One region of the Peribacillus sp. NPDC056705 genome, then DNA from elsewhere that is predicted to be linked to it. Evidence: riboswitches for the same ligand, from Rfam matches in the RefSeq annotation. Region 1 holds a riboswitch; each other region holds the start of a gene.
The links. A riboswitch is a leader RNA that binds a small molecule or an ion and turns the genes downstream of it on or off. The one in region 1 is predicted to bind S-adenosylmethionine.

Region 1 (10,803 bases):
GATCACGATGTAAGAAACAGAATGGAAATAAAAGAAAATGGTGGATGGAAATGAAGGCAAAAAAAATTCGCTCCCTAAAGAGCGACAATGAGGAATTCAATCGTGAAAATCAACATATAGGCGAACGGTTGTAGTTTTCGACTATATATTGTGTTCATATTCTACCATATTTAATTCTGAAATAGCAACAAAATTACTGAAACTAACCTATGAATTTTTCTGGAAATCAATGATATTTCCCCCATTTAACGGCTCATGAGGCTTTTGCATTTTCATATTCTTATAAAAAACTACAGTATAAAATGGACTTTTAGTATAATTTATACATACAGGATGATATAAATTAAATATGAATGGAAGATGCAAAATGGAAAATGGAAAAATCAAAGCACTTCATGCCGGGAAGCCGAAACAAGAAATTTTTTCAAATATCGAAATCTATTCAGCAATGGATAAACAAGAACAGGATAATGTGACAGTGACTAAATCAGGTATAATTGGTGATGGGGTTGGTAATGTAAAGTTCCATGGAGGTCCTGATCGCGTTTTGTGCTTTTACCCCTTTGAGCATTATTCAATATGGAATGAAAAATTCTCTAAAAAACTGGAAATCCCTGCATTCGGTGAAAATTTAACCGTAGCGGGGATGAGGGAAGAAACAACATATATTGGCGATATTTATCAAATAGGCGAAGTGATTGTTCAAATTAACCAGGGGAGGATACCTTGTTCGACCATTTCCCATTTCAATCAAGAACCTAAGTTTTTGGAACTCGTGCTGAAAACGAGTTTCACTGGTTATTTTGCAAGAGTACTTCAAGAAGGAACGATAAATAAACAAAACGATATTGGGCTGATAGATCGTTTGCAGGAAAAAATTTCAGTTCATTATGCAGCAGAGGTACTCCTTCATAAACGAGATGGGCTGGAAGGCGCAAAGGCTTTACTTACACTAGACTCGTTAGCGGAAGACTGGAAACAAAGGATTTTGAAGAGTGTTCAAGCTGCAAAAGGTTGAATGATTTTTGCAAAAGTGAAAAAAATGTCGATCAGGTATTGAAATTGACAGATTATTAATGTAAATTAAATATAATCAAATTTTGAAATCTTATGAAAATTATATAAATGGATCTTATCGAGAGAGGTGGAGGGACTGGCCCGAAGAAACCTCAGCAACCAGCTTAGGCAAAGGTGCTAAATCCAGCAAGCAGAGCTTGATAGATGAGGAGAATGTTTCAAAAAACCTTCTTCTTTGAGAAGGTTTTTTTTCCTTTTCTCTCATACTCATAGAATACGACAAAAACAGGATTGTTTTTGAGAGAGGGTGTAATGATGGATTTTCGTAAAGACGTGAAAGATAGAATACTGGTTGGGGAAGGGGCAATGGGGACCTTATTGTATTCAAATGGCATCGATCAATGTTATGAGGAATTAAACTGTACGAACCCAGATCAAATAGAGTCCATCCATCGTGCCTATCTGGAAGCCGGTGCAGATATCCTTCAATCGAATACATACGGAGCCAATTTCAACAAATTGAAACGGTATGGAATTGAAGATGAAGTAAGCAGAATCAATCGCCAGGGAGTCATTCTTGCTAAAAAAGCGGCAAAAGGAAAGGCATACGTCTTCGGTACCATAGGGGCACAGCGGAGCATCAGGAAATCGGATTTAAGCATGGAAGAGATAAAACGGGGTTTTCGTGAACAGCTATACAGTCTTTTGATGGAAAACCCTGATGGGATTCTCTTGGAAACATTTTATGACCTGGAAGAACTGGAAACCGTCCTGCAAATCGTTAAATATGAAACTGGACTGCCGATCATAGCAAATGTTTCGATGCATGAACTGGGAAATCTTCAAAATGGAATCCATTTAAATGAAGCTTTTCAAAAACTTGAGCAACTGGGTGCCGATGTTGTTGGGGTGAATTGCCGTCTCGGTCCACATCATATGATTCGGGCCTTGGAAGAAGTGAGTTTGCCAAAGCAAGCATCAATTGCCATATACCCAAATGCCAGCCTCCCGGATTATGTGGATGGAAGGCTCGTCTATAAAGCTGTGCCGGAATACTTCGGTTCAAGTGCCCTAGAACTTCGTGAGCAGGGGGCCGCGATCATAGGAGGGTGCTGTGGAACGACTCCGCTGCATATTCAAGCTGTAAAGAATGCGATTGGAAGTTTGGCTCCTGTGAAAGAGAAATTTACGAAATCCCGTGAAATAGAAATAATTGAAGTGAATGATAGAGAATTGGAACGTCCCCTGTTCGAAAAGGCCAAAACAGAAAGGACGATTCTAGTTGAACTTGATCCTCCGAAAAAGTTAGGTATAGAGAGCTTCATGACTGGTGCCGAGGTTTTGAAAAAAGCAGGGGTCGATTCCATTACATTAGCCGATAATTCGCTTGCCTCACCAAGGATATCGAATGATGCACTGGCCAATTTACTGAAGAACCAATTGAATATAGAGCCAATGGTGCATATAACATGCCGTGATCGAAATTTGATTGGACTGCAGTCACATTTAATGGGTCTGCAAACGGTGGGTCTGAACGAAATATTGATCATCACCGGAGACCCTTCAAAAATTGGGGACTTCCCGGGCGCCACTTCGGTTTATGATTTATCTTCCTTTGACCTAATAAGTATGGTCAAACAATTTAATGAAGGTCTTTCCTATTCGGGTCAAAGTTTGGGCCAACGGGCAAATTTCAAAATTGCTGCAGCGTTTAATCCCAATGTGAAATATCTGGATAAAGCGGTACTGAGAATGGAAAAGAAGATTGCCTGCGGTGCCCAATCCTTCTTGACACAGCCAATCTATTCCGTGGAGCAGATCGAAGAAGTATATGAAGCCACAAAACATTTAGAAACCCCGATCTTCATCGGTATCATGCCCTTGACAAGCACCAGGAACGCCGAATTCATCCATAATGAAATCCCAGGCATCAAATTGCCTGATAATGTTAGAAGAGCCATGGCGTTAGCGGGGGATGACCCTGTAAAGTCGAGGATTGAAGGAGTGAATATCGCGCGAGAGCTAGTGGACGCGGCAAGGGAAAAATTCAAGGGCATATATTTAATCACTCCGTTCCTTCGCTATGAAATGACGGCGGAACTTACGAAATATATTAGAAAAGTCGATAGTAAACATACATCAGAGGTGGCAGTACATGAATAAAAAAGCGATTCAAGATCAGTTAAATTCTAAAATACTCCTTCTTGACGGGGCGATGGGAACCATGCTTCAAGCGGAGAATTTGACGGCAGGGGATTTTGGAGGGGAACAATTCGAGGGCTGCAATGAATATTTATCATTGACGCAACCGGAAATCATCCAATCCATTCATGAAAAATATTTAGCAGCGGGTGCAGACATCATTGAAACAAATACCTTCGGAGCGACCAGCATCGTACTGGAGGAATACCAAATAAGCACTATCGCCTACAAGCTAAATAAGATTTCAGCTGAGCTTGCCGTTAAAGCTTGTGAAAAGTACTCCAATGATGAATGGCCAAGGTATGTAGCTGGCTCGATGGGTCCAACTACAAAAACGCTTTCCGTAACGGGAGGAACGACTTTTGATATTTTAACCGATTCCTATGCAGAACAGGCACTCGGTCTCTTGGATGGCGGGGTAGACTTGTTATTGGTGGAAACCTGTCAGGATATGCTTAATGTCAAGGCTGCCTTTTCCGGAATCAAAGCAGCATTCGCTAAAACAGGAAAAGATGTGCCTGTCATCATATCAGGGACAATCGAACCGATGGGCACTACACTTGCTGGCCAGTCCATCGAAGCTTTTTATTTATCGGTTGAACATATGAAGCCCGTTGCTGTCGGCCTTAATTGTGCAACAGGGCCGGAATTCATGATAGACCATATCAGGACACTTGCAGATATATCAAATAGCGCCATTAGCTGTTATCCGAATGCCGGGCTCCCTGATGAAGAAGGGCACTATCATGAGTCACCTACTTCACTGGCAGAGAAAATGAAGCAATTTGCCGAAAAGGGATGGATCAATATCATTGGTGGATGTTGTGGTACGACACCAGAACATATTAAAGAACTTTCCAGGGTCCTCGAAGGCATGAAACCCCGTACAATTACGGAAACAGCCCATGGTCATGCCGTATCGGGCATAGAGCCGCTAATTTATGATGATTCAATGCGGCCTTTATTCGTAGGTGAAAGAACGAATGTTATCGGTTCCCGAAAATTCAAGGAGCTGATACGCGGAAAGCATTATGAGCCAGCTGCCGAAATTGCACGATCCCAGGTAAAAAAAGGGGCCCATGTCATTGATATCTGTCTTGCTGATCCTGATGGGGATGAGCTTGGCGATATGAAGGAATTTGTGGAAGAGGTCGTCAAAAAAGTGAAAGTCCCATTGGTCATCGATACTACGGATGAAGCCGTGCTTGAACAAGCATTAAAACATTCACAAGGAAAATCGATCATTAATTCCATAAACCTTGAAGATGGTGAAGAGCGCTTTGAAAAAATAGTGCCATTAGTCCATCAATATGGTGCTGCCGTTGTCGTAGGAACCATTGATGAAACTGGGATGGCAGTCGATGCTGAACGGAAATTGGAAGTGGCTACACGGTCTGTGAATTTGCTCGTTAATAAGTACGGTCTGAACAAAAGTGACATCATTTTTGATCCGCTTGTATTTCCTGTAGGTACAGGGGATGAACAATATATTGGATCTGCATTGGAAACGGTGAATGGAATAAAGGCGATTAAAGAAAAATTTCCGGAATGCCTAACGATACTTGGCATTTCTAACGTTTCATTCGGTCTGCCAGTGAGGGGAAGGGAAATATTAAATGCCGTTTTCCTCTACCATTGTACAAAGGCGGGTCTCGATTATGCTATCGTGAATACAGAAAAACTTGAACGTTTCGCTCTGATACCGGAAGAGGAAGTGAAATTGGCTGAGGCACTGCTATTTGAGACTTCAACTGAAACTTTAGCGATTTTTACCGAGTTTTATCGCGGGAAAAAAGCGGAGAAGAAGGATAATGGTGTGATCCTGCCATTGGATGAACGTTTAGGTAACTATATTATCGAGGGAACGAAAGAAGGATTGGTTGATGATTTAAATGAAGCGATTGAGCGCGGTGACACCCCATTGGAAATCATCAATGGACCATTGATGGATGGCATGAGTGAGGTGGGGAGATTGTTTAATGACAACCAACTTATTGTCGCAGAGGTGCTTCAGAGTGCTGAAGCGATGAAGGCGGCAGTATCTCACCTTGAACCACTAATGGAAAACTCTGAAGATAGTGCTAAGAAAGGGAAAATCCTTTTGGCGACCGTCAAGGGAGATGTGCATGATATCGGGAAAAACCTAGTGGATATCATCCTATCCAATAATGGCTATGAAGTCATTGATTTGGGCATAAAGGTCGCACCGCAACAAATCATAGAAGAGGTTCGAAAACATGAGCCAACCATCATTGGCCTATCTGGGTTACTTGTCAAATCTGCACAGCAAATGGTTTTAACAGCACAGGATTTAAGGCAAGCGGGAATAGATACCCCAATTTTAGTGGGAGGGGCAGCATTATCCCGTAAATTCACCGATTTTAAAATATCACCAGAATATGAAGGACCGGTTTTATATTCCAAAGATGCGATGGATGGTTTGGCTGTAACGAATATTTTACATGACTCTGACAAAAAAGTGGTGTACTTGGAAGAGTTAGTCGAGAAACGGGAAAGAGCGAAAGCGAATGCCGCCATTGCTGCCACGATGGAAAAACCTGTTCGGAAGCAGTCCACAGCTGCCCCTTTAAGCGATGCTCCTGTTCAAATCCCGCATGACATCAAGCGTCACGTCCTGAAAAACTATCCATTGGATGTCATCCAGCCGTATATTAATAGGCAAATGCTGATTGGACATCATTTGGGGTTAAAAGGTAAAGTGTCCGAATTGCTTAAGCAAGGGAATGAAAAAGCAGTGCAACTCAATGATCTCGTTGATGAATTGATTGAATTTCTAAAGACGGAACCGGATTATGGTTTGAATGCAGTTTATCAATTTTTCCCTGCTCAAAGCGAAGGAGATAAGCTATTGGTATACAACCCGGAGAACCATAACGAGGTTTTGGAAACTTTCGACTTCCCCCGGCAAGATACGAATCCGCATCTTTGTTTAGCGGACTTCGCGAAACCAATCTCCTCCGGGCAAATGGATTATGTTGGTTTCTTCCTGGTCACTGCCGGAAAAGGGATTAGAAAATGGGCAGAAAAACTAAAGCTTGAAGGCGATTTCTTGAAAAATCACGCCCTTCAATCACTTGCTCTCGAAACAGCTGAAGGTTTCGCAGAAAGAATTCATCAATTAATGCGGGATGATTTAGGTATAAGCGATCCGATTGAAATGTCCATGAAAGAGCGGTTTGCCGCTAAGTACACCGGGCAAAGGTTTTCATTTGGTTATCCTGCTTGTCCTAATCTGGAAGACCAGGAGAAGCTATTCCGCCTGTTACAACCTCAGGATATTGGCGTGGAATTGACTGAAGGATTCATGATGGAACCAGAGGCTTCCGTGTCAGCCATTGTTTTTGCACATCCTGAAGCCCGTTACTTCAATGTCGATCGATAACTCATTTAATAAAGGCAGCGGTATTTTTTACCGCTGCCTTTTAGTGCATGAAACCCCTTAATTGGTACATCTTAATGGTCAAAAGGAAGGGGATGCAACACCTATGAATTATATCCTGAAATTATTTCTTTCCATGGCGGGTTCCTTCATTATTATTTTGTTGGCTGTGGATGTCCAGAACATTCAAGTACATGCAATGGTTCCCGAAGAGATCACACCGCTCCTGAAAAGTAAGGAAAATCAGAAAATCGCTTATTTGACATTCGATGACGGACCATCTTTGAATACCATGAAGATATTGGATATTTTGGACGGCTATCATGTTAAGGCTACATTTTTCGTTAAAGGGAATGAAGAACCATACGCAAAGGAAAGTTATCAGGAAATGGTTTCCCGGGGTCATGCGATTGCCCTTCATTCTTATACACATGATTATTCCATCGTTTATCGATCGACTGAGAGTTTCTTTCAAGATTTGAATAGGCTTGAAACCATGCTGCAAAAGGAGTATGGGATAAAAAGCCGTATTGTGCGCCTTCCTGGCGGCTCGAATAATCGTCTGCGGCATCAGGCTGCAACGAAACCCATCATCAACGGAATCCTTCAACAGCTAAAGGAAAAAGGGTATATTTACTTTGATTGGTCCATTGACTCGACAGATGGCTTCAGTCCGTCAATAAGTGAACAACAAATCATTACTGCCGTACAAAAAGGGACGAAAAATCAAAAGCATGTTAATATCTTATTGCATGATATCAATAGTATGAAGAATACAGTGAAAGCATTGCCTGATATAATTGAATTTCTTAAAAAAGAAGGGTATACCTTCGATACTATTGATGAGACAACCCCGAAATTGCAATTTAATTGATGAACACAATGTTTATCTATAGTAAATTAAGGTATAGGGTATTGAGATTACAATGCGAAAGGATTTATCGTTTCTATGATGCCATCATTGTTTTTATCACATGGAACACCGCTATTAGCTTTGGAAAATAATGAATACACTTCTTTTTTGAAGGATTATATGCAAACTATGAAGAAACCTGCTGCCATCGTAATTTTGTCAGCACATTGGGAATGTGAAGATCAAATGATTTCAGCAGTAGGGAAGCATGAAGTCATTTATGATTTTGCAGGGTATCCTGAAGAAATATTTCAGATTACTTATCCAGCCAGGGGATGCCTTGAGCTGTCAGATCGAATTTTAACCTTATTGTCCAGGATAGGTGTATTGGGGGAACTTGATGAAAGGCGCCCCCTGGACCATGGATCATGGGGGCTTTTGCATATCATGTATCCAGAAGCTGACATCCCGACCGTATCTATGTCCATTAGTCCTGCACTGCCATTGGACAAGCAGTATGAAATTGGGAAAACATTGAGGGTATTAAGGGAAAGTAATGTCCTTATTATCGGGAGTGGTGGAATTGTCCATAATTTCTCCCAAATACAGGAGGATATGCATGTTGCAGAAGGATGGGCAATCGAGTTTGAGAACTGGGTCGAAGAGAAAATCATGAATTGGGATTTGCAAACCTTGTTTGAGTATGAAAAAATCGCCCCATACAGTACAGAGGCTGTGCCCTCCAAAGAGCATTTCGTTCCATTGGTCATCGCAATGGGGTCAGGGGATGACAAAAAAAAGGCAACTCTACTGCATAGGAGCTTTCAATATGGCAATCTAAGTTTATCAGCTTGGAAGTTTGATTGAGCTGAAAGGGCTTTCAGACTAGTTAAATTTACCTGAAAAATAATCATTATACAAAAATACAAAAATCTTTTTTTAGCGAAAAAAAGACTTAAATGAGCAAAAAAGTCAATTAAAAGCGTATTTTGACGAATTAAACAGAAATATAGTTTCAAAAAGGTTGCATAAAGTAGTTTAACCTTTGGATATTTCGACAAAAACATGTTAATATAACATCTGAAAACGTTTTATCCTTTAAAATTTTATTATTCAATGACCAAAGTTATTTATTGTATATCTTATATATATCATATATTTGGGGAAAATTTAGAAGAAAGAAATTTGGGGATGGATAAAACGTAATGAAAAAAATTATGAGAAAAATTTGGGGGTTTACAAAATGACCATCAATGATTCTAAGGTATTAGACCACTGGAAAGCTTTTTCAGGTCCAAACCTTGGGTATGTCATGGAGCAATACGATCTATTTCTAGCCAACCCGGAAGAAGTGGATCCGGAACTGAAAAACTTTTTTGAAGTAGCAGGTCCTCCTTCATTCGATGTATCGGCAGAAACAACGACTGGAAGTGCACCAACTGTACAAGCTGGAGAAGTTCTTCCGATGAAGAAAATTATGTCTGCAGTAAAGTTAGCTGAAAATATCCGTGCATACGGACATCTTGCTGCAAATATTTATCCTTTAAAAGAAGAAGCTCTGGACACTGAACAAATTCACTTTGAAAAATATGGCTTGACTGCAGATGATTTAAGGAAAATACCGGCTGACTTTATTTGCCCGGAATCACCTGAAGACGTGAAAGACGGATACGAAGCCGTACAATACCTAAAACAACTCTATACAAAAACGATAGCCTTTGAATTTCACCATGTTAATGACTTGGATGAAAAGCAATGGCTTACTGATATGGTCGAATCCGGAAACATGTTCCCGGAAGTGACTAAAGAGAAAAGGGAACTATTACTTAAACGATTGAATGAAGTTGAAGGTTTCGAGAAATTCCTTCACCGCACATATGTAGGGCAAAAACGTTTCTCTATTGAAGGACTGGATGCTTTGGTTCCGATTCTAGATGAAATGATTTCACAAACTGTTCAAAGCGGTACTGGGAATGTGAATATTGCCATGGCTCACCGAGGACGTTTGAATGTTCTAGCACATGTATTAGGAAAGCCATATGAGGTCATCTTCTCTGAATTCCAACATTCACCGAATAAAGATTTGGTTCCTTCCGAAGGTTCAACAGGCATTAACAATGGATGGACCGGTGATGTTAAATACCATTTAGGTCTGGATAAACAGATAACTAAATCAAATATACAAAAAGCAAGGATTACACTTGCCAATAACCCAAGTCACTTGGAAGTAGTCGGTCCAATCGTGGAAGGGTATTCTCGTGCGGCACAAGAAGACCGTTCAGAAAAAGGATTCCCGGTTCAAGACATTTCCAAATCTCTTGCCATCCTGATTCATGGTGATGCAGCATTCCCAGGTGAAGGAATTGTACCTGAAACGTTTAACTTAAGCCGTTTACGCGGTTATCAAGTTGGCGGCGCCATCCATATCATCGCCAATAACATGATCGGTTTTACAACGGAAAGTGAAGATTCACGTTCTACCCTATATGCCAGTGATTTGGCCAAAGGCTTTGAAGTGCCGATCGTGCATGTGAATGCAGATGATCCGGAAGCATGTATGGCTGCTGTGAACCTTGCTAACCTATATCGTGAAAAATACAACAAGGATTTCTTGATCGACCTGATCGGTTACAGACGTTTCGGCCATAACGAAATGGATGAGCCATTGGTGACTCAACCTGAAATGTATGCATTAATTCATAAGCACCAAACCGTTAAAGAGCTTTATGGAAAAAAACTGATTCAATCCGGTGAGTTCACTGAAGCTGAAGTTAAAGCGATTGCTGAGCAAGTGGATACAAGGCTTGCAGATGCATATGCGAAAATTTCCGGAAATAAACCGGAAGCTTCTAAAGAATGTAATCCTCCTGGGATTATTGAAAAAGGACTTCCAGCCATTGATACGTCAGTTCCTAAACAAGAACTTGTTACAATTAACGAAGAACTTGTTAACTGGCCGGAAGGATTCACTCCTAATAAAAAGTTAGGAAAGATCTTATCACGTCGCTTGGATTCCTTTGGTGCTGACGGGAAAATTGATTGGGCTCATGCTGAGACATTGGCATTCGCATCCATATTAAGTGACGGCACTCCAATCCGTTTGACAGGACAAGATTCAGAGCGCGGAACATTCGCACAACGCAATATCATGTTACATGATAGTGTTAACGGAAAAACATATTCACCACTTCACACACTAGAAACTGCCAAAGCATCATTCGCTGTTCATAACAGCCCGCTTACTGAAACGGCAGTTCTGGCTTATGAATATGGATATAATGTATTTGCACCTGAGACACTTGTATTATGGGAAGGACAATTCGGTGACTTC
Region 2 (10,803 bases), on a different contig from region 1:
TAGTCTGCTCCATTTCGTTCGGCTTCGTGAGCTTCTTCAAGAGTGGAGACAGATACTCCGACAATCATATCTTCAGGAACCATTTGTTTGACGACAGTCAGTGGAAGGTCATCTTGCCCAATATGAATTCCGTCCGCTGCAACCGCAAGTGCTATATCCACCCGGTCGTTGATGATAAGGGGAATAGAGAGCTCGTTCAATAACTGTTTCAATGCAGAAGCTTTTTTATAAAAGGAAAGGGAGGAATTGTTTTTCTCCCTAAGTTGTACGATCGAGACTCCTCCTGAAACCGATTCTGCAATGATTTCGGTCAATTTTTCTAATGCTATGGACTCTTCCGTAACTAAATACAAGCTTAAATCAATTTGGGACTTCTTCATTCATTTTCACCTCATGCATCCAGATTTCCTTATCCATTCTTGATATTGCATCGATTAATCGCACACGAAACGTTCCTGTTCCTTCATCTTTTTGAAGGTTTGCAGCTGCTAGTTCCCCTGAAATGCTCATGGTTGAGATTCCGGCAATTGCCGCAGAATAGAAATCGTCGGTGACTCCGGAAAAAGTGCCGATAAGAGCGGTGGACATGCAACCGGTACCTGTAACATTAGTTAAAAGAAGGTTTCCATTGTCGATGATGGATGTATGTTTTCCATCGCTGACCGCATCCTTTGCTCCGCTGACCACGACGATGCTATTCAATTTATTAGCTGCTTGTGCAGCCAGCTCTGCATGGCTAATCGCTAGTTCCCCCGAATCCACCCCGCGTGTAACGGTATCCCCACCCATCAATGAAAGGATCTCACTCGCATTCCCGCGAATGATTTGGAAAGTAACCTTACTAAGGAGCTCTTTGACCTGCTCTGTACGATAGGGGGTGGCACCAACTCCCACCGGGTCCAAAATGACCGGGATATCAATGGTATTTGCCGTCTTACCGGCAATCTCCATTGCTTCCATGGCTTTATCATCAATCGTACCGAAATTCAAAACCAATGCATCTGCTAATTTGACCATATCCGCCACTTCTCTTGGGCTCGAAGTCATTACTGGTGAACCACCGATGGCAAGGGTGGCATTTGCACAGTCGTTGACCGTAACAAAGTTGGTGATTTGGTGAATGAGTGGTTTTCTTTCTTTTACCTTCACGAATAAATCGGCTGCAGAAACCTTCATATTAATTCACTCCGTTCTTTTTTTGAAAATGAATGAAAATGATGGACAGGTCCATGACCTTTACCGATTGAAAAGCTATTGCGTATCGCTTCAGAAATATAGGTCTTGGCCTTTTCGATCGACTCTTGCAATGGCAGCCCATTTGCCAGGTTTGATGTAATGGCGGATGATAGGGTACAGCCCGTGCCATGAGTGTTCTTTGTATGAATGCGCTCTCCCTCGATCCATTGGAAGTCAGTCCCATCATAAAAAAGATCATTTGGATTTCCTGCTGCATGGCCTCCTTTAAGTAAAACGGCTTTGGGACCCATTTCTTGTATAGAAATGCATGCTTTGTAGAAATCTTGTTCCGTTCGAATCGACAAGCCAGTAAGTACTTCCGCTTCCGGTACATTAGGGGTTACAAGTGTTGCAAGCGGAAGCAAATCCATTTTTAAGGCAGAGACAGCCTTTTCGTCGAGCAAATGATGACCGCTTTTGGAAATCATGACAGGGTCAAGGATAACGATGGCAGGCAAGAAGGTTTTAAGGGACGCAGCGACAGTTTCCACGATTTCTTTTGATCCTAGCATGCCTATTTTTACTGCATCGACAGGAATATCTTCAAAGATAGCTGCAATTTGATCTGATATGATTGCTGTTTCAATTGGCTGTACTGAACGGACTTCCATTGTATTTTGTGCGGTTACGGCTGTGATCGCAGACATTCCAAAGACACCATGTGCAGAAAATGTTTTTAAATCCGCTTGTATTCCTGCGCCGCCCCCTGAATCAGAGCCTGCGATGGTTAATGCTGTTTTCATAAAAAAACCCCTTCATATAATTATTTTTTAGAAGTATTTTAAGTAATATGAATGCTAAAATCGCACCAGCGAATGAACTGAGCATAAAAGCCGGTAAAAAACCAAAGAGCGCAGCTTTTTCCCCCAATAGGAGGAGGGCAAGTGGATAACAAGCTAGGGAACCGAGAATACCGGTCCCGATCACTTCCCCTAAACAGGCAAATTTTAAGCTTTGTGTTTTTCGGTAAATGATGGCAGCCAAAAGTGCACCGATCATGCTACCGGGAAAGGCGAAAATTGAACCGGTACCAGACATGTTTCTAATGATGGAAACTAAAAAAGCTTGTGTCACTGCATAAGCTGGCCCCAATAGAACGGCCGTCAGGACATTTGCCAGATGCTGAATAGGAAAGACCTTTGCAAATCCTGCAGGAATGAAAATAAATGAACTGGTCAGCGTCGTAATAGCCGTGATCATGGCAGTCAACGTCAGTTTCTTGACAGGATTCATCATCTACAGCGGCCAATCTTGCTCATTATGAACCATATCCCAAAATAAATATTCATATCGGGAAGTAACCAAAAAGTGCTTTTCTAATCTAAGAAGTTCCTTTTCTGGCATGCCTTCCGTCAATTCTTCCAACAAAGCGATCAGCCATTTATGTGCTTCCCCGAATTCAGGAGATGAATAGGACCTTATCCAATCTGCGTAGCGATTGTTTTCCAATGCTGCTCCATTTTGTTCTTTCAGTAGCAAACCGATTTCATAATAATCCCAAGCGCAGGGCAGGAGACAGGCGATCAAGTCTGCCAAAGTCCCATGCTGAGCTGCATTTAGCATATAGCCTGTATAGGCTAAAGTCGTTGGAGTAGGTTCTGTATCTTCCAATTCCTTGGAAGTGATCCCGAATTCGGAAGCATAATGCCGATGAATATCCATTTCCACTTGAAGGGTTTCATTTAAAATACTCGCAAACTTTGCCATGGTTTCGATGTTATGAGCTTTGATTACACCTAAAGCAAAGAGCTTGGAATAATCCATGAGATAGATATAGTCCTGCTTCAGGTAATAGGCAAATTTCTTTTCAGGAAGCGTACCATTTCCAATTGCCTGGACGAAGGGATGTGAATGGTTCCTTTTCCAAATCTCTTTTGACCGTGCATGTAGTCTATCACTGAATGTTTCTAATTTAACATTCTCCATTGTTCATCCTCCTTTAGAATGGATCCCTTTGTTCATGAAAAAACCCCGTTCCTGAATACGGAACGGGGTAGATGGATATAGTCTGAAAATGGACGATATCATCCACTTCCCTCCGCCGGTATGAGCCGGTTCAGGTTCAAAGGGTCCGGAACTAATTCCATCTCAGTCTTAAAAAAAGACTCCCCTAGTGGTGTGAATTGTATGTAATTACTGACATCATATCAGAAAGACAAGAAAATGCAACCTGCATTTAAAAGAGGGACCATTTTATGTCCAGGAAAAAAGGGAGAACCAGGTAATTGACTTTTGATGGTTATTAGGATAAAATCATGTCTACATCATTTATATATCGATTTCTTATCCAGAGAGGTGGAGGGACTTGGCCCAAAGAAACCTCGGCAGCGGACCCGTTTTGGGAACTGTGCTAAATCCAACAAGCATATGCTTGGAAGATAAGAAGAGCCGTACGGACACTGTCAGCCTCTTCTTGAATTAGAAGGGGCTTTTATTTTTGGGAAATAACGTTTAGTGACATAATAGAAAAGGTATATATAATTTGGTGAAAATAAAACAAGTTGATAAAGTTTAGCTAACTAGAAGCAGGCTCTAGGATGACTAGGAAAGGAGCCATTTACATGGCAGAATTATTTAAGAGGATCGAACAGAGGAAGGCAAAGCTTATTGAAGAGTTATTGGCCAATGGAGTATACAAAACCTCTGATGAAAGGCACCTTTATGATGCCCCATTAAAAGTACTTGAAGATGAATATAAGATTGTTATAAATAAACCAAATACCGAGTCACCTTCTGAATGGATGACATAGTAAACGATGGACTATAGTTTGGGTTCTTGGATAAGAGATATGATGTAAGCATTCACAGTCTACACTAGTGGATGCTTTTTTGCGTTTAATAGAAAATGACACAAAATATACATAATTACAGGATTAATAGTCATTTTGTCACATTTACCCTTTAAAATAACACATTTAATTTCCGAAAAATAGTTGATTTTAACTAGTAGATTCATTATGATGAAAGTGTAAAAAAATTGAATAAATGGGAGGTGGCTATATAATGCCTTGCCTTAAGGTAACTATAGAAAAAATAGAAGAGAAAAGAAAAGAAATGATTAACTTGGCAGCAATTTACGGCTTATCAAGTCTGCTAACTGTTCAAGCCAGTCAAGAATTGGATACGCTATTAAATGCGTTAACAAGTAAAAGAGATTGTGAACATTTTTACCTCCAGAAAGCATATAGGTATTTTTAAATTAGCCAATTCGCACTCGATTAATATGAAAAAGCTACTGCTCAAGGCAATAGCTCTAAAGAATGATATTACATATCGACACGTTTACCAAGAATGAGCAAATCCCGCTCAATCCCATCCAACTCGGCAACTTGAGGTAAATGTGCCCATTCTTCAAATCCGAATTTGGAAAAAAGCTTAAGGCTTGGTGTATTGTGGGCGAAAATGAAACCCAATAGAGTCTTAACACCTAATTTTGGACTCCATTCAATTGCCTTTTGAATCGAAGTTTGTCCGATTCCTTTTCCCCGGAAATAATCATCTATATAAATGCTGATTTCGGCAGTGGAATTATATGCCGGTCGGCCATAGAAGGATTGAAAGCTCATCCATCCAGCAGTTTTCCCTTCTATAGTAATGATAAATAGCGGTCTACTTTCTGAATGATGTTCCTCAAACCATTTAACCCTCGATTGGACGGATACAGGCTCCGTATCTGCCGTGACCATTCTTGAAGCAATTGTTGAATTATATATTTCAACAATTCTGGGTAGATCGGATAGTCCTGCCTCTCTAAACGCTATGAGCTCTTCCATGATTTAAACTCCTAACTATCATTTATTCAATCTCCAGAATGAAGGGTAATCCCGTATTTTGTTTAAGGGACGGTGAATGACACCCAATCCATTGAAAGTTTTATATTATCATACACTCTTGAATCTTTATCTGACAATTTTTTTATGTTAAGACTGTAGATTTTTTGGGTATGTAAAAAAATAAATACTTCTAGTAAAGAGACAAGAGGAGAATCAAATGAAAAAATTGGCAGGTTTATTGATTATAGTACTCGTTATATGTTTTGCTGCGTATGAATTTCAGGCCTCGGAGTCAGAAGATGTGCAAAGGGTGATGGCTTTTGGAGATTCATTAACCTATGGAAAAGGGGATAAGGATGGGGAAGGATATATAGAAGGCCTTGAGGATGAATTGAATAATCCGCAATCGGAACAAAAAGTGAGTTTTTGGAATTACGGTATAAAAGGCCAGGAAACGGATGGGGTGATGAAACAGCTTGATGATTACCGCATTAAAACGAAACTTGATGAAGCCGATACTTTCATCGTTTTTATTGGAACGAATGACTTGATCAATAGTAACGGAGGGAACTTGGAGAAAATTAGTGACCGAAAAATCATTGAGGGAAAACGGGAGTATATCAACCATCTCAAAAAGATTACATCAACCTTGATAGAGGCAAACGAAAAGGCGGATATTCTGGTAGTAGGACTATATAACCCAATAAAAGACAATCAAAAACTTGAAAAGCTCATTCGTGATTATAACCTGTCAATAAAGGGAATAGCGGATAAAGATAAAAGGATGTTATTCATTCCTACAAATGATCTTTTTGAAGGTAAAAAGAAAACAGAGTATTTCAGTGATAAGTTACATCCGAATGAAAAAGGGTATCAGCTCATTGCGAACCGGGTTTTGGAAAGTTATGATTTCAAATGAAAGCAAAAATGCACAGGAAGGCTTCCTGTGCATTTTTGCCCTCTAAGAAGTAGCTAGGAATTTGATATCGCTTTAAGTTGAGGGAACTGTAAGTCATGGAGTTGCTTGTATCTGCCGTTGTTTAGCAATAATTCTTCATGTGTTCCTTTTTCATGAACCTGCCCTTTTTCCAGAACGATAATTTGATCCGCATCATGAATGGTCGATAAACGATGTGCAATTACTATTGAAGTCCGCTTTTTCATTAAACGTGACAATGCTTGCTGGATCAAATGTTCGGATTCTGTATCCAAGGCCGCCGTTGCTTCATCGAGAATGATGATTTGCGGATTTTTCAAAAGTGCCCTAGCTATGGCAATGCGCTGTTTTTGTCCGCCTGAAAGCTTGACTCCGCGCTCTCCAATCTGAGAATCATAACCATCAGGAAAGGCACTGATAAAGTCATGCGCATTTGCCGCTTTGGCGGATTCGATGATTTCAGCATCTGTAGCATCAAGTTTGCCATACACGATGTTATCACGAATGGAGCCATTGAATAAAATGATATCCTGGGAAACAATCCCCATTTGTCCCCGTAATGATTTCAGTGACACATCCTTGATATCATGACCATCCATTTTAATCGTGCCATCTTGCGGATCATAAAATCGGATCAAAAGGCTCGTGATGGTCGATTTTCCAGCGCCAGAGGAGCCGACCAGAGCAGTTACTTGACCAGCTTTCATGGACAGGCTTAAATGGCTGAGGACAGGTACACTCTCATCATACGAAAAATCAACACATTGAAATTCGATTTTCCTTTTTATGTAAGGGAGTTCGGTGGCATTTTCCTTGTCACTTATTTCGGGCTGGGTTTCTAATATTTCAGTTATCCGCTCAAAGGCCGCGGCTGATTGCTGGACAATGCTGATGACCCGGCTAAAATTGCGAACGGGACTCTGCAGTAACCTCAAATAGGCGAGAAAGGCCACGATTAACCCTATTGTGAATTCACCTTCCATCACTTGCCAAGCACCGACCACAATGACTGCTACAAGACCGATATTGTTCAATAAATCAATTATCGGGCCGAACATGGAGCGTAGCCGAACGGACTTAAGGTTTGCAGTCATATTTTCCTGATTACGCTCCGCAAACTTCCTTGATTCGAATTCTTCATTTGTAAAAGATTGAATGAGCCGCATTCCTGAAATGGAATCCTGTAACTGGTTGCTGACATCTCCTGCGGAACTTTGCACAGACCTAAATGACATCCTGATGCGTTTCCCGAATACCCTTGTGATATAGAACATGAAAGGGAATGTAAAAAGAAGTACAATGGTCAGCTTCCAGTTAATGAAAAGCATATATACCGCCACGGCAATGAAAGTCACCGTGTCAGTCAAGACTTGAAGCATGCTTGAAGAGATGAGCTGCTGCAGTAAATTAACATCATTGGTCAACCGCGACATTAAGTCACCGGTACGGTTTTTATCAAAGAATTTCATATCCAGTGTTTGAATATGGTCATACATGCTATTCCGTATATCCGTAATAGCCTTTTGACCGACCTTGGAAACGATATAGCTGTTAAAGTAGTTCAGTAAAGCCAATAAAATGGCAGCACAAAGAATTCCTGCACCAATCCAGATTAACGAGTCATATCTTTTTTCAGGAATGATTGTATCAATCGTAAACTGCGTCAACTGGGGGATGGAGAACTCAAGCAATGAAATGAAAAGCATGATACATAAAACCAAAGTGCAAAACTTCCACTTCGATGGGACCCGATTGAACATTTGCTTGAGCATCAACCATATGCTTCCTTTTGAGGGGATTGCATGCATGGTACTGCGGCCTTTGTGGCTGAATGGAATATGTCCTCCACTCATAGCGATCACTCCTATTTAGACTATCCTTGATGTTTTGAAAGTCATTTGAATTAGATGATTTTTGCCTTTATGACTATCATAGAGCTTTTCAAAAAATAGACAACTTTTAAGCGGTTCATTTCAGTCAAAAAGTATAATTATTTTACACGTTCATATAGGACATGGAATAATTAAAGGAGATTAGCGAGGCTGATAAGAGGAGATGCTAATAGTGAATGAAAATGAAAAAGTCAGGGAAGAACTTTTAAATGCGGTCATCGGACTAACGGATGAACAGCTGAACAACCATCCTGAACCAGGAAGATGGAGCATCATGCAGGTTTTGGATCATTTATATTTAATGGAAAGGGCCATAACAAAGGGCATTTCCGATAAATTGAAAAGCGATGATAGCATTCCTACTGTGGATAAACCGATCGAGCTTACTTTAGATCGTGAAATGAAGGTCCAGGCCCCGTCCTTTGTCATTCCGTCAGAATCATACCAAACTTTGAGTGAGATTAAGGAAAAGTTGTCCGAATCCCGAAAAGCTTTTGTACGGGTCGTTGACCATGCAAAGGAAATTGATCTCGAACAAAAATCTTTTCCACACCCTTTGTTTAAAGATTTAAGCTTGAAGCAATGGATCCCATTTGTGGGACTGCATGAAAAACGGCATTTATTGCAAATAGAAGAATTGAAAGCAAAGTTATAATAGAAGAAAAACTCATCCGTCTTTGGTTGAGTTTTTCACTTTCGGACAGATATTCGTAAAGGAAGGATTTTTCAGTGAAAGCCACTTGGGTAAGGACATGTTTGGTATTGGGCTTTTTCGGATTGATGCTAGGGCTCTTGTCCAAGTATATACTTCCGCCTGATTTAGATGAAATTGAACTGACTGACGAGCTGAATCCAATCGTCGCCGAAAAAAAAGACGAGCTCATTCAACTGGCTAATGACAAAGGCATCCTGATTATCATTACGGCGGGGTTCCGGTCTGTAGCCGAGCAAAATGAACTCTATGAAAAGGGCAGATCAGGCTCGGGCAACATCGTAACGAATGCAAGAGGTGGCGAGTCGCTACATAATTTCGGTTTGGCGATAGATTTTGCCCTCCTTAACAAACAAGGCGAGGCCATTTGGGATATGAATTATGACGGCAACGATAATGGAAAGTCGGATTGGATGGAAGTTGTAACCATCGCTAAAGGGTTAGGTTTTGATTGGGGAGGGGATTGGGCTGGGTTCAAGGATTATCCGCATTTACAAATGACATTTGGCTTGAACCTGCGTGAGCTGCAACAAGGCAAGCGGTCAAAAGGGCAGTGATGTGGGTAGTTTCATTATATGCCGCATAAATTTTGACTAAAAGCAGGAAAATAAGCATGTGAATTGCTTTACAGGTAAGAATTCGATAAAGTGGAATAGTGAGAAATCAGACATAAAGGAGTGCAGTCACCATGGAAGAAACAAAATATTGCCGGGACTCTTTGGTCATAAAAACAAGCCTTGTCCTCCCGCCGGATACAAATAATATTGGTACGATGTTCGGAGGCAAATTAATGGCATATATTGATGATGTAGCGGCTATATCAGCCATGCGTCATGCGCGAAGCAACGTCGTTACGGCATCAACTGATTCTGTCGATTTCCTGCACCCTATTCACGAAGGAAATGCAGTTTGCCTTGAAAGCTTCGTGACTTATACGGGCAGAACATCAATGGAAATCATCGTAAAGGTGATTGCAGAGGATTTAGTTACAGGAGATCGGAATTTATGTGTCATTTCTTTCTTGACATTTGTCGCCATTAATGAAGAAGGTAAACCAATTCCGGTCCCGCGTTTGGTTCCTGAAACAGAGATGGAAATGAATTTAAATGAATCAGCAAAACAACGGGCCCAAATAAGGAAAAAAAGAAGGGAAGATACACAGTTCATTGCAAGTACTTTCGGTGTGAAGCTGCCATGGACCGATCAATCGAAGCCTGGATTATATAAATAAGATACGCATCCCTTCAGCAATCTTATTGATGATTTTAGACCAAATTCATTGTGATTTGGTCTTTTATTAATCGCCATTGGTTTTGGGCATTATCCGTATGGGAAAGAAACGTGAAAAGACGCTTGGATAAGCCCGAGCGTCTTTTCACGTTTGATCACATCCGCTTTTCAGTCATCGCTTGCTAAAATACCGAAGAAGCGCAAGATGTTAATGAATAGGTTAATGAAATCTAGATATAGATTCAAGGCCATGAGCGGTACTTCTTCGGCTGTTACCCCGTAATGCTTCATTCGGTTGAAATCATATAAAATATAACCACTGAAAACTAAAATCCCAATAAAGGAAAAGACCAGCATGGCTGTAGAGCTTAATGGAGAGAAAATGTTGAAAATGCTAATGACCACTAAAGCTAGCAAGGCCGCAAATAACATTCCGCCCAAGAAAGAAAGGTCCTTTTTCGTGGTTGTGGCATAAACCGCCAGTCCACCAAATACAACTGTAGTCGTAACACCTGCCAGGATCACCACATTTGCCCCTGCAGCGGCTAGGTAGTGTGCAATGATCGGATATGTCGTAATTCCTGAAATCAATGTGAAACTATACAAAAATGTATAACCGATGGCTTTTTTCCTCCGCAATATGAATGCTCCAATCAACATAGCGATTTCAAGTATCGCTAAGGGAAGAAACAAGGATGGCGGAACAAGTGTGCCGAGAGCCATCCCTAAGACGGAAACGGCAAGTGACAAAGCGAACGTCCGCATGACGGACGGCATATATGTTTGTACAGTTTGTGAATACATTCAAACACCTCATCATTTATTTTCTACTGTTTTCTACGAATCTGTTTTAAAAAGGTTTCATGCCATTTAATGAAAATAAAGTGTTTTTTTTTTAGTATTGAAATATATATGAAATAATTACCTGTTTTATGATATCCTTACAAATGTACTAATTTTTCTGAAATATCAAAAAAATTAAATCAGAACCATTCTGCGGTATGTAGAACGACAAGGTCAATA
Region 3 (10,803 bases), on a different contig from region 1:
CTGTTGGATGATACCATCCTTCATTACAACAAGACGTGTCGCCATCGTCATTGCCTCTGTTTGGTCATGCGTGACATATATCGTTGTGGTGTCGAGCCGTTTATGTAGTTTAGCGATTTCCGCACGCATTTGAACCCGTAGCTTTGCGTCGAGATTGGATAATGGCTCATCCATCAAGAAAACTTTTGCGTCCCTTACAATGGCCCGGCCAAGTGCGACACGCTGGCGCTGACCACCTGAAAGGGCTTTAGGTTTCCTGTTTAGCAGCTCTTCAAGTCCAAGAATCCTTGCCGCTTCATTGACTCTTTGCTTGATTTCCGCTTTTGGCGTTTTCCTGAGTTTTAATCCGAATGCCATATTATCATATACGGACATATGAGGATATAAGGCATAGTTCTGGAAAACCATCGCAATATCACGATCTTTAGGGGGGACATCATTGACTCGCTTGCCGTCTATATATAAATCCCCTTGGGAAATGTCTTCAAGTCCGGCAATCATCCTTAATGTCGTCGATTTGCCGCAACCTGAAGGTCCCACAAAAACTATGAATTCCTTATCGGCAACACGAAGGTTGAAGTCTTTAACAGCCGTCACCTTTTTATCATAAATCTTGAATATATGATCCAACACTAGCTCTGCCATGAAAAATCCCCCTTTTAAACTTCTGATTACTTGTACCAATTAACTATAGTCTAAGCTATCGGATTTGAAAAAAGTATGGGCACATTGCACAAAAAAGGGTGATATTACCTGTTTGCATTGAAAATTAATCATTCAGTAAAAGTATCAAGTATGCAGTAAGGGCATGACGGAAGTTTCTAATGTCGAGACCAGTTCTTTCAGAGAATTTATCGATTCGGTATTGTAAGCTGTTCCGATGTATATAAAGCTGTTTGGAGGCATAGGTGGCATTTGAATTACATTCGATATACGTTTTAATCGTTTTGATCAGTTCTGTATCCTGCTTGGTCTTGCCAAGAATCTCATTGATATACCACTTTGCATCCTTAACGGATGGATCCTTTATTAATGAGTGAGGGATGATGTCTGCCAAATCAGCCACCTTTAGGTCCGGCAGATGCATCTGTGCCAAATCAAAACACTTTTTCTCCTGAGTCCAGTGCTGATGAAGGTCTTGGTTTATAGGGTGAAAGCGCCCGGTAAACATACGGGTCTTTACATAAAAGTCACTTTCAAGCGTGGAAGAAATGGCGATTAGTTGTTTAGTTGATAAAGGTTCTTCTTCGTCCGTTTCAATTAAGACTCCTGCCGTTTCATTTTCCCAGACAATAGCCGCGTCAGATGGAACGAAAGCTAGGAAGGCTTCTTCAAAATCGGAGTTGGAAAAATCAGCATGAGTCAGCTTGAAATGAAGAAATCGAACATTCTCCCAGCTCGTTAAAGGCAATGGTGCATTCGGTTCGGATAAAAAAGTTTTCCATGATGAGTCTGGATGTACATTGAGGTTATTTGGGTTTATGGAAGGAGCAAAAAGCAGTTCCAATAAACGGATTTCTTCGTCTGTGATATCTGAACGGGGAATGCCAAGTAAACTTCTTGAGTCTTCGAACCAAACATAGTCAGAAATTTCATCAGTATCCATTTTATTGGTAAGGGCGCTCGGGAATTTTTGTTTAAGATTTTCAAGCATCATTTCCACCTTCTTTCTCCCTTTCCCTATCATTATAGCGAAAAAGAATAAAGTTCAAAAGAATAGGATATTGCTAATTTTTCCGGGAAGGGATAATCAAAGAAAAGTTGCAAGTTTATTAGGAAAGGGTATTGCGTATGCTTTATGGAATATCGTTAAAAAGAGGAGGGAATCTTATGAAGATATTATTATTGGGCGGTACACGGTTTTTAGGCAGGTATTTAGCAAGAGCCGCGATAGAGAAAGGGCATGAAGTCACACTTTTTAATCGTGGAAGCGATCCTTATGTCTTTCCCGAAATAGAACAGTTAAAAGGGGACCGCGACGGGGATCTGGAAATGTTGAAAGGGAGACAGTGGGATGCAGTCATTGACACATCAGGATCTATCCCTCGAACTGTATCTAAATCTTGCAGATTGCTTCATCAAGTTAAACATTATACATATATTTCAAGCATCTCAGTTTATAGTGATCCAACCGAGCCAGGAGTTGATGAAAATGGAGAGGTTCATACACTAAATGATGATAAAGCGGAAGAGATCACCCGCGGAACGGCTGGACCGATATACGGTGAATATTATGGACCGTTAAAATCATTAAGCGAAAAAGCAGCTGAAAAAGAACTGCCGGGGAAAGTTTTGTCCATTCGTGCGGGGCAAATAGTAGGTCCATATGATTACACTGACCGATTTGTGTACTGGCTTAAAAGAATAGCGGAAGGGGGAGAAATTTTGTCTCCTGGACGCCCTGGACGTCCAATCCAAGTCATCGATGCAAGGGACTTGGCTCAATGGATCATCCAAATGATAGAAAAAGGTATGGCAGGTACATATAATGCCGTTGGACCGGATTACACACTAACTATGGGGCAATTACTTGAAGGCTGCAAACAGGTAACAGGAAGTAATGCTGACTTTACATGGGTATCTGAAAAGTTTTTGGATGACAATAAAGTGGAGCCGTGGGGAGAGATGCCTTTATGGATACCAGAAGAATTCCCTTTTCCGGGAGCTAAGGAACCTCTGAATGGGTTTTTGGCTGTCGATAACAATAAAGCCATTAATAATGGACTAACATTCCGTCCCCTATCAGAAACCCTTGAAGAAATATGGAATTGGGAAAAGGGCCGTCAGGAATCTGTTGTTAGAAAAGCGGGTATCCACAGACAACATGAAAGTGATCTCCTTGGATTATGGAAACAGACAATAGGCTAAAACCTTCTTTTATTTTATTGAAGTACTGAAGGCACATTAAGTGTGCTTGGTGAAAAGGATGATTTAAACAAACAATGTGAAGGAATTAAAAAAACGATGGGGTAAAAACCCCATCGTTTTTTAGTACATGGATCTGCTTGCATGGTTCGTGAGGATTTCAAGGTTTTTCATGGCGGAAGCCACGTTGTCCTTAATGAAAGGCCTGCTCCCAATAAGGGGAAGCAGGCCTCGATTATTTGATCAATCAATTCATCCAGTCTGGTTTTCCGAATCCGGCAAATTTGTCATCGATGACTTTTTCGAACTGGTCGGATTCCACTACTGATTTAATATCCTTTGCAAATTGGGAATCTACATCTTTTGTATTCACTGTAACAACGTTTCGATACATATCCGGCATTTTTTCTAAAACAAGGGCATCCTGGAGGTCCATTTTCGCTGCAAGAGCGAAGTTGCCAGGGACCGCTGATAGGTCAACACTGTCTGTTGCCCGAGGCAATTGAGCGGATTCCAATGGTTTGAGTTGGATGTTTTTTGGATTTTTCGTTACATCCTTTTCAGATATTTTTAAAGGGTCGACATCTGGATCAACTTCAATCAACCCTTCATCCACCAGCACTTTAAGTGCACGTGCAAGGTTAACCGGATCATTGGGCACTGCAAGGGATGTACCGTCTTTAATTTCTTTCAATGATTTATACTTGTTCGAATATATGCCCATTGGTGCTGTTGGAACTATGATAAGGTCGGAAAGCTTTAAATCATTTTCTTTAGCGAAGTTATCCATGTACACCTTATGCTGGAAAAGGTTGGCATCGATCGAATGGTTGCCAAGGGACTTATTCGGCTGGATATAGTCGGTGAATTCGACGATCTCTACATTGTAACCGAGATCTTCCAGACCTGGTTTGATGGCCTCTTTAACCATATCGGCATAGGGCCCGGTAGTCGCCCCGATCTTCAATTCTTTTTTGTCTTCAGTTTTTGGGGATGCATCATCACTCCCGCATGCTGCCAACCCAAGGGCAAGTGCACAGACTGATAATAACGAAGCTATTTTCTTCATTTGAAATTCCTCCTGTTTAATGAAATGTATTGAATCATTGAAAAAATGACTGATCCCTATCGTTTGTTAACTATGTATGAGGCCTTGTCACCAACCATTTGAATGATTTGCACAAGGCAGATCAGCACGACGATCGTCGTGATCATGACTGTGTTGTCATAACGGTAATAACCGTACCGGATGGCCAGGTCGCCAATTCCGCCCCCGCCGATTGTCCCTGCCATCGCTGAGTAACCGATAAGCGAAATGGTCGTTAATGTCAGTCCTTGAATGATACCCGGTTTTGCCTCTGGAAGAAGTACATCCTTAATGATCATCCATGGAGTGGCTCCTACGGCAATTGCAGCTTCAATCACGCCTCTGTCTATTTCACGTAATGCCGTTTCAACGATTCTTGCAAAAAAAGGTATTGCGGACACCGACAGGGATACAGAAGCAGCTCTCGGGCCTATCGTCGATCCAGTTAGAAGATCCGTTAAAGGAAGAAGGGCGACCAAGAGAATGATGAAAGGGATTGAACGGACAATATTGACTGCGAATCCTAGAGATCGATTCACGATACTATTTTCAAAAAATAAATTCCTTGTTGTCGTAAACAGCAATACTCCAAGCGGTAGACCGATCAACAGGGCTACTGCAAGGGAAACACCGACCATATAAATCGTTTCAAGAAAGGCTTTATTAAGATCAGGTAAAATATTGACGATGGAATCAAGCAGTGACATGTTTTAGCACCTCCACAGAACTGGAACGATTTTTTATATATTGCAATGCCGAATGAACTTGAGCGGCATCGCCTATTAACTCGATGATTAAAATGCCTAAAGGGACATCCTGGATATACTCAATTTTACCGTGTAAAATATTCCCCTTTACTGAATGGGATTGGAGAGCATCCGAAAGGATCGACTCACCAGCGGTTTGCCCTTCGAATTGAATTTTAATGATCGTACCTTTACTTTCTTCAATCAAGTGCGGAGGGAGTGCGAAATCCAGAACACTGCTAATGAATTGCTTCGTTAACTCCTGCTTAGGCTGTGAAAATATTTCATAAACGGGACCTTCTTCAATTACACGGCCATCCTGCATGACGGCGACACGGTGGCATAGTTCTTTGACCACTTCCATTTCATGTGTAATCAACACGATGGTGATGCCAAGCTTACTGCTTATCTTTTTCAATAATTGTAAAATCGCTTTTGTAGTTGTTGGATCAAGTGCTGAAGTCGCTTCATCACATAATAGAACAGTGGGGTCATTTGCTAAGGCACGGGCTATGCCTACCCGTTGCTTCTGTCCACCGCTAAGCTGCGCCGGATAGACATCTTTCTTATCGCTGAGCCCTACGATTTCCAACAATTCCAATACACGTAACCTGATGGCATCCTTCGATCGATGCGCGGCCTTTAAGGCGAAAGCGACATTTTCATAAACAGTTTTTGAACTGACCAGTGAAAAGTGTTGGAATATCATTCCGATTTTTTGCCGTTGTTTACGAAGCTCTTTACTTGATAAAGAGGTTAAATCAATGCCGTCGATGATGATATTTCCACCTGTCGGACGTTCAAGCAAATTCAAGCAGCGGAGTAATGAGCTTTTTCCGGCTCCACTGTAGCCGACAATTCCATACACTTCGCCAGTTTGAATGGTTAAAGACACGTTATCCACTCCGGTAACTCGGTTTTTCTTCGAGACGTATTCCTTTCGGACTGAACGGATTTCAATCATAAGCTTTCCCCCTTAAACATTAAAAAACTGCCCCTATCATTCAGAAAGAGGCAGCGAAATTATATCTCGTCTTATCTTTCAGAATGCAATCATTCTGCAGGAAGTGGCACCGTTCCCTAAGGGCGGTTGCCGGACATCACAGGGCCTGATCCCTCCGTCACTCTTGATAAGTAAATTATTATTTTAGAATATTTCAAGTTTTTCAATATAATCTATATTATTTGTAAAATTCAACAATGTCAATCGTTTCTGTAATTTTCGGGGTGATTTTTTGTTATTAAAGTTTAGAAAGGTCCGTTAAAAAGGGCTATCTTGCTATAATCCAGCATTTATTGTCCAGGTTAATTATTCCAAAATTTCCTTGTCAAAAGGGTAAAGTGGTAATACATTTGTTATAGTTAAAGTTAAAAAAAGGAAGACGAAACTATATTTGTGTAATGATGGGGAGGCAACTGAATGTTAGAGATTAACACGATAAATGATGTGGTTTGTGTGAACGGGACTCCTGGCGGGAACAAATCGGGGATGAGTGTTTATGTCTTTTTAACGGATGGTCTATTGATAGATACTGGCGCACAGATATTATTGGAAGAGCTCATTCCATTCTATGAGTCCGCAGACTTCGACTCAGTGGCCTTGACTCACTATCATGAAGACCATACCGGGTGTGCTGCATGGATACAGGAAAATAAAAAGGTCCCGCTTTTCATTCACCCGATGTCGGTTGAGGTTTGTGCAAAGGATGCCGTATATCCTGAATATCGTAAAATTTTCTGGGGAAAGAGAGACGCCTTTAAAGCTGAGCCGGTAGGGAAGGCCATTCATTCCCGCACCCAAACATGGGAGCCGATTTTTACCCCTGGTCATGCAAAGGACCATATGGTGTATTTGAATCACAGTAATGGCATGCTCTTTTCAGGAGACCTTTTCGTAACACCAAAAACAAAACTTGTCTTACGGGAAGAGTCTGTCCCGGTCATCATCGGTTCCATTAAAAGATTACTTCAATATGACTTCGGGGAAGTGTTTTGCTGCCATGCTGGGCATGTCCCTGATGGGAAGGTCATGTTTCGGAAAAAGCTCGATTATTTGGAAAACCTACAAGGTGAAATTTTACGCTTGCATTCTCAAGGGCTGACCGTTCATGAAATCCAGCAGGCCGTTTTACCGAATCGCTATCCCCTTATCGAGATTTCTGGGCATGAATGGGATTCAGAGCATATCATTACATCGATATTAAACGAAAATATTTTAAGTGCGAGGGAGAATGGAACTATTTGAATGCTATTTCAGGCTAATGTTTTCTATTTGTCACTCAAACAACTTCCATCCAGGATGTTGTTTTACTTGATTACTTATAAAAGACGGACTTTTTATAGGGGGAATGCAGTCCAAGCGGGAGATGAACGGGATAAGTAAAAAAGGGGAGCCCTCCATAAGAGGGCCCACATAAATTATTTATTTTCATTGGGATCTGTTTCATCATAAAAATCATGTGCTTCTTCGATGTTCTGAAGGTTAGCGACTTCATACACATTTCCGCCTGCCATTCCTTCATTGATGATACGGTCGATATCCAGGTAAACGGAGTCCTTGCCATCATATTCGGTATCCTTCAAAAATGTCATTTTTTCTTTATCCAAAATTAATCCCTCCTAGCCTTTTCTTTAGTTTAGGCAAAGGAGTTTTTTTTATTCTGTTTAAGGATTTCATGAATGTAATGAGGGTTCATTCATATACATGGAAGATCATTAAATCATGTACCATGCTTTTGAGTTTGGTTTCATCTGTTTCGGAAGGCGGGTTAGCTGTCCACTCGATGGATCCATCTTTATGATACAAGGCTTGGACTGCCTTCTTGTTGAAATAAAAGGAAATTTTCCATCCCGGCAGATTTTTATGCAATGGTGCCCATTGAAAATGAGTGATCATATGTATTACCTCCATATATACAGTTTCTCATTTAATTATAATGGAAAACGGTAGCTGGAGGTGTTATTTTATTGTCAGGTTGGGAAAAGTTAATTCAATGAAAAGATTTTTTAAATGCAAAAGCCTGTTTGTTTCAATTTCCACTTCATCGAATTGCATGGGCTTTGAGTTCACTTCATATATGAAGAGCGAACCCGATTCGTCTTCCCCTATATCAATGGAAAACTCTCCGAGAAACCCGATTTTTTTCGATAGAATCTCTCCGCATTTTTGGGCGATATTCGCTAATTTTTGATTCAGGCTTCTTGATTGCAGGTCTTGATAAGGAAAAAGCTTACCCCCTCGGGGAGTGTGGGTGGTGATTTCCTGAGTTTGTGACATCCTTACCGCTTTGCCGGTCACTTTATAAAAACCTTTTTCATAATGGACGAGAATCCGGTAATCATAACGGTGTCCAAAAAGTTTTTTTGGTCTGATCGCCTGTTGAGCAAGATAGCTCCTTTTTAATAAATCCCTTTTTTTTGTTTCCCAGAATGATGCGAAATCCGGGAAGGACTCACTATGCTTCAAGCTATTGAACAATAGTGTATCATCATCATTTTTGATTATGGTATAAATGCCCTTCCCTTGGCTTCCTTTGCAGGGTTTAAGGTATATATGCCTGTAGGTCTCCAGGAATGAATAAAGGCAATCGCTGTTTCGTAAGACCGTTGTGGGCGGAAGGTGTTTTGTGAGGAATCCATCTTCATTTAATGCTTCGAACATTACATATTTATCTATAAAACAGGGGTTGAATAGATTCATTCGGGAATCTTTAAAGTGTGTAATAAGATGTTGGAATTCCTCTGACGCCTCATAGCTCCTCGAAGGGATACGGTTATAGACGATGTCAGGGAAGGGTACTTTACATTCGATCCACTTCTTTGAAATGGAGGAAAAAACATACCCTCTCAACGAATCGGGATGAAGGGCATTTCCTGTGAATACATACGCCAATATTCCATGTTTTAATAAATATAATGATAGGTCCCGAAAAAGGGTCAGGTTTCCACCCAAACCTGATTCCTTTTTGGGATTGGAAACAGTTAAAATTCCGACGGTGAGCATCCGGTTACCGGGATATATCGTGATTGGAATCAGGGGTTGATTCGAATGGTCCTTTTTATAGCTGATTTCCTCTTTGGCAGAGCCCGCGAAAAGTTCAGCATTCTCATGATTGTGGTACCAATTTTCAGTGGGGCTATCGTAAAAAATGTTCATCGCGGTACACTGATTGATTTCGTAATCGTCTGTTCCGTAAGATAAATGGCATAATCAAGGCTTAGCTTTCTGGTCAGCAATTCGAAATCCTTGAGTTTTGGATGGGCGAATATGGAACGTCCAGGTTTGGAATTGGCTTCAAACATCCAAACCTGCCCTTTTTTATCCAATCCAAAATCAAATCCTATTTCTGCAATGATGCCGTCCAAGTTCTTTTCAATACTGTCACTTAAAATCAGCGCGGCTTCCGATAGCTTTCGTTCGACTTCTTTCGCCTCATCGTCATCTCCAAACAGTTCGGCAACCGTTTTGATGACACCCCCGCTTTTAATATGGGTAGTGACGCTGCCGGCACCGGCGATTTTTGCGGCAATCGCGGTTACCTGCCATTTTCCATTACTGTCCTTGTTCGTATGGACCCGGAAATCCACTGGACGTTTTTCAAATCGAATTAATGGGATGCCCTGCTGTACAATAAGGTTCTCAAGCGGTCGGTCGTGAAAAATATGTTTAACGATGGATTCCAATGTAGGGAATTTTTGCAGTTTATTTTCTTTTGCTTCATTTGTATAGCGACAATAGTAAACATCCTCATGCTTATCATAAAGAATTTGGTGAATCCCTAGACCGAGGCTGCCGTGAATGGGCTTTATATAAACTTGCCGGTAATGGGAAAGAAGGGTTTCCACCACGGACATGGATTGAAATGGATATGTTTCCGGCAAATAAGGCAATGCCCGCTCATCTGCGCATAGCCTTTCATTTACATCCCATTTATTGAAAAATCCAGGATTATACCATGGTATTGTATATTTTTTTTGGAATTTCCGCTTCACTTCTTTAGGTCCATCGCGGTTTTCCGTCAACCGATTTGGGAGTCGGTCATAGATGACATTAGGGAAAGGAAATTCATTTATGTGCCAATGATCGTTAGCAAACACATAGCCTTTGATTGTCTCCTCATCCCAATTGATTACATTCTCTCCAAAAACAAAGGGGATACAGCCCGTGGTCCTGCTAAGCGAAAGGAGTTTTGCGAAAAATTCCGATCTCTCCCCTAATGGTTTGTTTGAAACGCCAGTGAACCCTGAGGAAAATATTCCGACAAGCGGTCCGATATGGATGCTCTTGCCGTAAATGAATAAATGAAGGGGAATATCGGTATGATCGAATAGTAGGGATTCCGCAAGGCTTTCCGATAGGACGATTGACTGATTGACGGCTGGGTTTTGTTTGACGATGGCAGGACATGAATGCCGTCCGAAATAAATTAATTCAATCTCTGCCAAATCTCCAAGCTCTGAAGGATAGTAGAGAACATTGCCAGGGATAGAGGCAATTTCGGCAGGATAAGTCTTTCTCACTTCTATTCACCTGCTTTCTGAAGATGTTCGGCTAAATACTGGCTATATTGAAACGGTGCGCGATGGATATCCTTCATGGTCTCCGGCTGTAGTGCCTGAATGATTTTCCTTCCGGGCTTGGAGTTGATGTCCATGATCCATAATTGGCCTCTTTTATCGATGCCTAAATCAATCCCCAATTCGAATAATCTTTCAAAGACAGCTTCGGTTTCTACGGGCAGGGTGCGAAGGATATGCTGAATCTTTTGTTCGACAGCAATCGAAATCGTTTCCGGGTTTCTTTTGTTGAAAGTCTCTAATGAAATGGCTTCCCCGCCTGTGGCAAGATTTGAAGTAATTCCGTCTTTTTGTCCCGTACGAATTCCGCGGCCCCGTTCCAACCATTGATTCTTCTCGTTTTTTTGAAGGAAAATCCGTAAATCGAATGGCTCATTATTTTGGTTGCAAAGTTCTAAATATGGCTGGCAAAGGTAACGGTATCGATTTAATAAATGCTGCAGCCATTTGTTAAGCTGTGATTTGGAGGAGAATGGGCGGTCATATTTGGTGCCCTTTTTCGTCATGGATACCAAAATGCCGCCTTCG

Region 2: another riboswitch for S-adenosylmethionine. It lies ahead of ACFRAK_RS06615 (Fur-regulated basic protein FbpA); the one in region 1 lies ahead of ACFRAK_RS23060 (bifunctional homocysteine S-methyltransferase/methylenetetrahydrofolate reductase).
Region 3: another riboswitch for S-adenosylmethionine. It lies ahead of ACFRAK_RS08310 (methionine ABC transporter ATP-binding protein); the one in region 1 lies ahead of ACFRAK_RS23060 (bifunctional homocysteine S-methyltransferase/methylenetetrahydrofolate reductase).

What each region holds. Positions count from the first base shown of each region.
Region 1 covers NZ_JBHTYI010000030.1:18,830-29,632, reverse strand. Annotated here, with positions in the region: gene ACFRAK_RS23065 (MOSC domain-containing protein) at 368-1,018, shown strand; SAM riboswitch class I at 1,130-1,228, shown strand; gene ACFRAK_RS23060 (bifunctional homocysteine S-methyltransferase/methylenetetrahydrofolate reductase) at 1,333-3,180, shown strand; gene metH (methionine synthase) at 3,173-6,622, shown strand; gene ACFRAK_RS23050 (polysaccharide deacetylase family protein) at 6,726-7,493, shown strand; gene ACFRAK_RS23045 (dioxygenase family protein) at 7,569-8,339, shown strand; gene ACFRAK_RS23040 (2-oxoglutarate dehydrogenase E1 component) at 8,716-10,803, shown strand, end outside.
Region 2 covers NZ_JBHTYI010000003.1:386,498-397,300, reverse strand. Annotated here, with positions in the region: gene thiE (thiamine phosphate synthase) at 1-380, opposite strand, end outside; gene thiM (hydroxyethylthiazole kinase) at 361-1,176, opposite strand; gene thiD (bifunctional hydroxymethylpyrimidine kinase/phosphomethylpyrimidine kinase) at 1,173-1,979, opposite strand; gene thiW (energy coupling factor transporter S component ThiW) at 1,948-2,469, opposite strand; gene tenA (thiaminase II) at 2,473-3,162, opposite strand; TPP riboswitch at 3,253-3,358, opposite strand; SAM riboswitch class I at 3,517-3,621, shown strand; gene ACFRAK_RS06615 (Fur-regulated basic protein FbpA) at 3,798-3,986, shown strand; gene ACFRAK_RS06610 (aspartyl-phosphate phosphatase Spo0E family protein) at 4,240-4,434, shown strand; gene ACFRAK_RS06605 (GNAT family N-acetyltransferase) at 4,503-5,009, opposite strand; gene ACFRAK_RS06600 (GDSL-type esterase/lipase family protein) at 5,227-5,928, shown strand; gene ACFRAK_RS06595 (ABC transporter ATP-binding protein) at 5,982-7,799, opposite strand; gene ACFRAK_RS06590 (DinB family protein) at 8,002-8,493, shown strand; gene ACFRAK_RS06585 (M15 family metallopeptidase) at 8,619-9,107, shown strand; gene ACFRAK_RS06580 (acyl-CoA thioesterase) at 9,239-9,781, shown strand; gene ACFRAK_RS06575 (Bax inhibitor-1/YccA family protein) at 9,949-10,584, opposite strand.
Region 3 covers NZ_JBHTYI010000004.1:334,306-345,108, forward strand. Annotated here, with positions in the region: gene ACFRAK_RS08285 (ABC transporter ATP-binding protein) at 1-645, opposite strand, end outside; gene ACFRAK_RS08290 (PucR family transcriptional regulator) at 770-1,657, opposite strand; gene ACFRAK_RS08295 (NAD-dependent epimerase/dehydratase family protein) at 1,831-2,868, shown strand; gene ACFRAK_RS08300 (MetQ/NlpA family ABC transporter substrate-binding protein) at 3,113-3,934, opposite strand; gene ACFRAK_RS08305 (methionine ABC transporter permease) at 3,991-4,659, opposite strand; gene ACFRAK_RS08310 (methionine ABC transporter ATP-binding protein) at 4,646-5,662, opposite strand; SAM riboswitch class I at 5,731-5,835, opposite strand; gene ACFRAK_RS08315 (MBL fold metallo-hydrolase) at 6,119-6,943, shown strand; gene ACFRAK_RS08320 (hypothetical protein) at 7,117-7,305, opposite strand; gene ACFRAK_RS08325 (YheE family protein) at 7,391-7,594, opposite strand; gene ACFRAK_RS08330 (YheC/YheD family endospore coat-associated protein) at 7,658-8,854, opposite strand; gene ACFRAK_RS08335 (YheC/YheD family endospore coat-associated protein) at 8,851-10,218, opposite strand; gene ACFRAK_RS08340 (YheC/YheD family endospore coat-associated protein) at 10,221-10,803, opposite strand, start outside.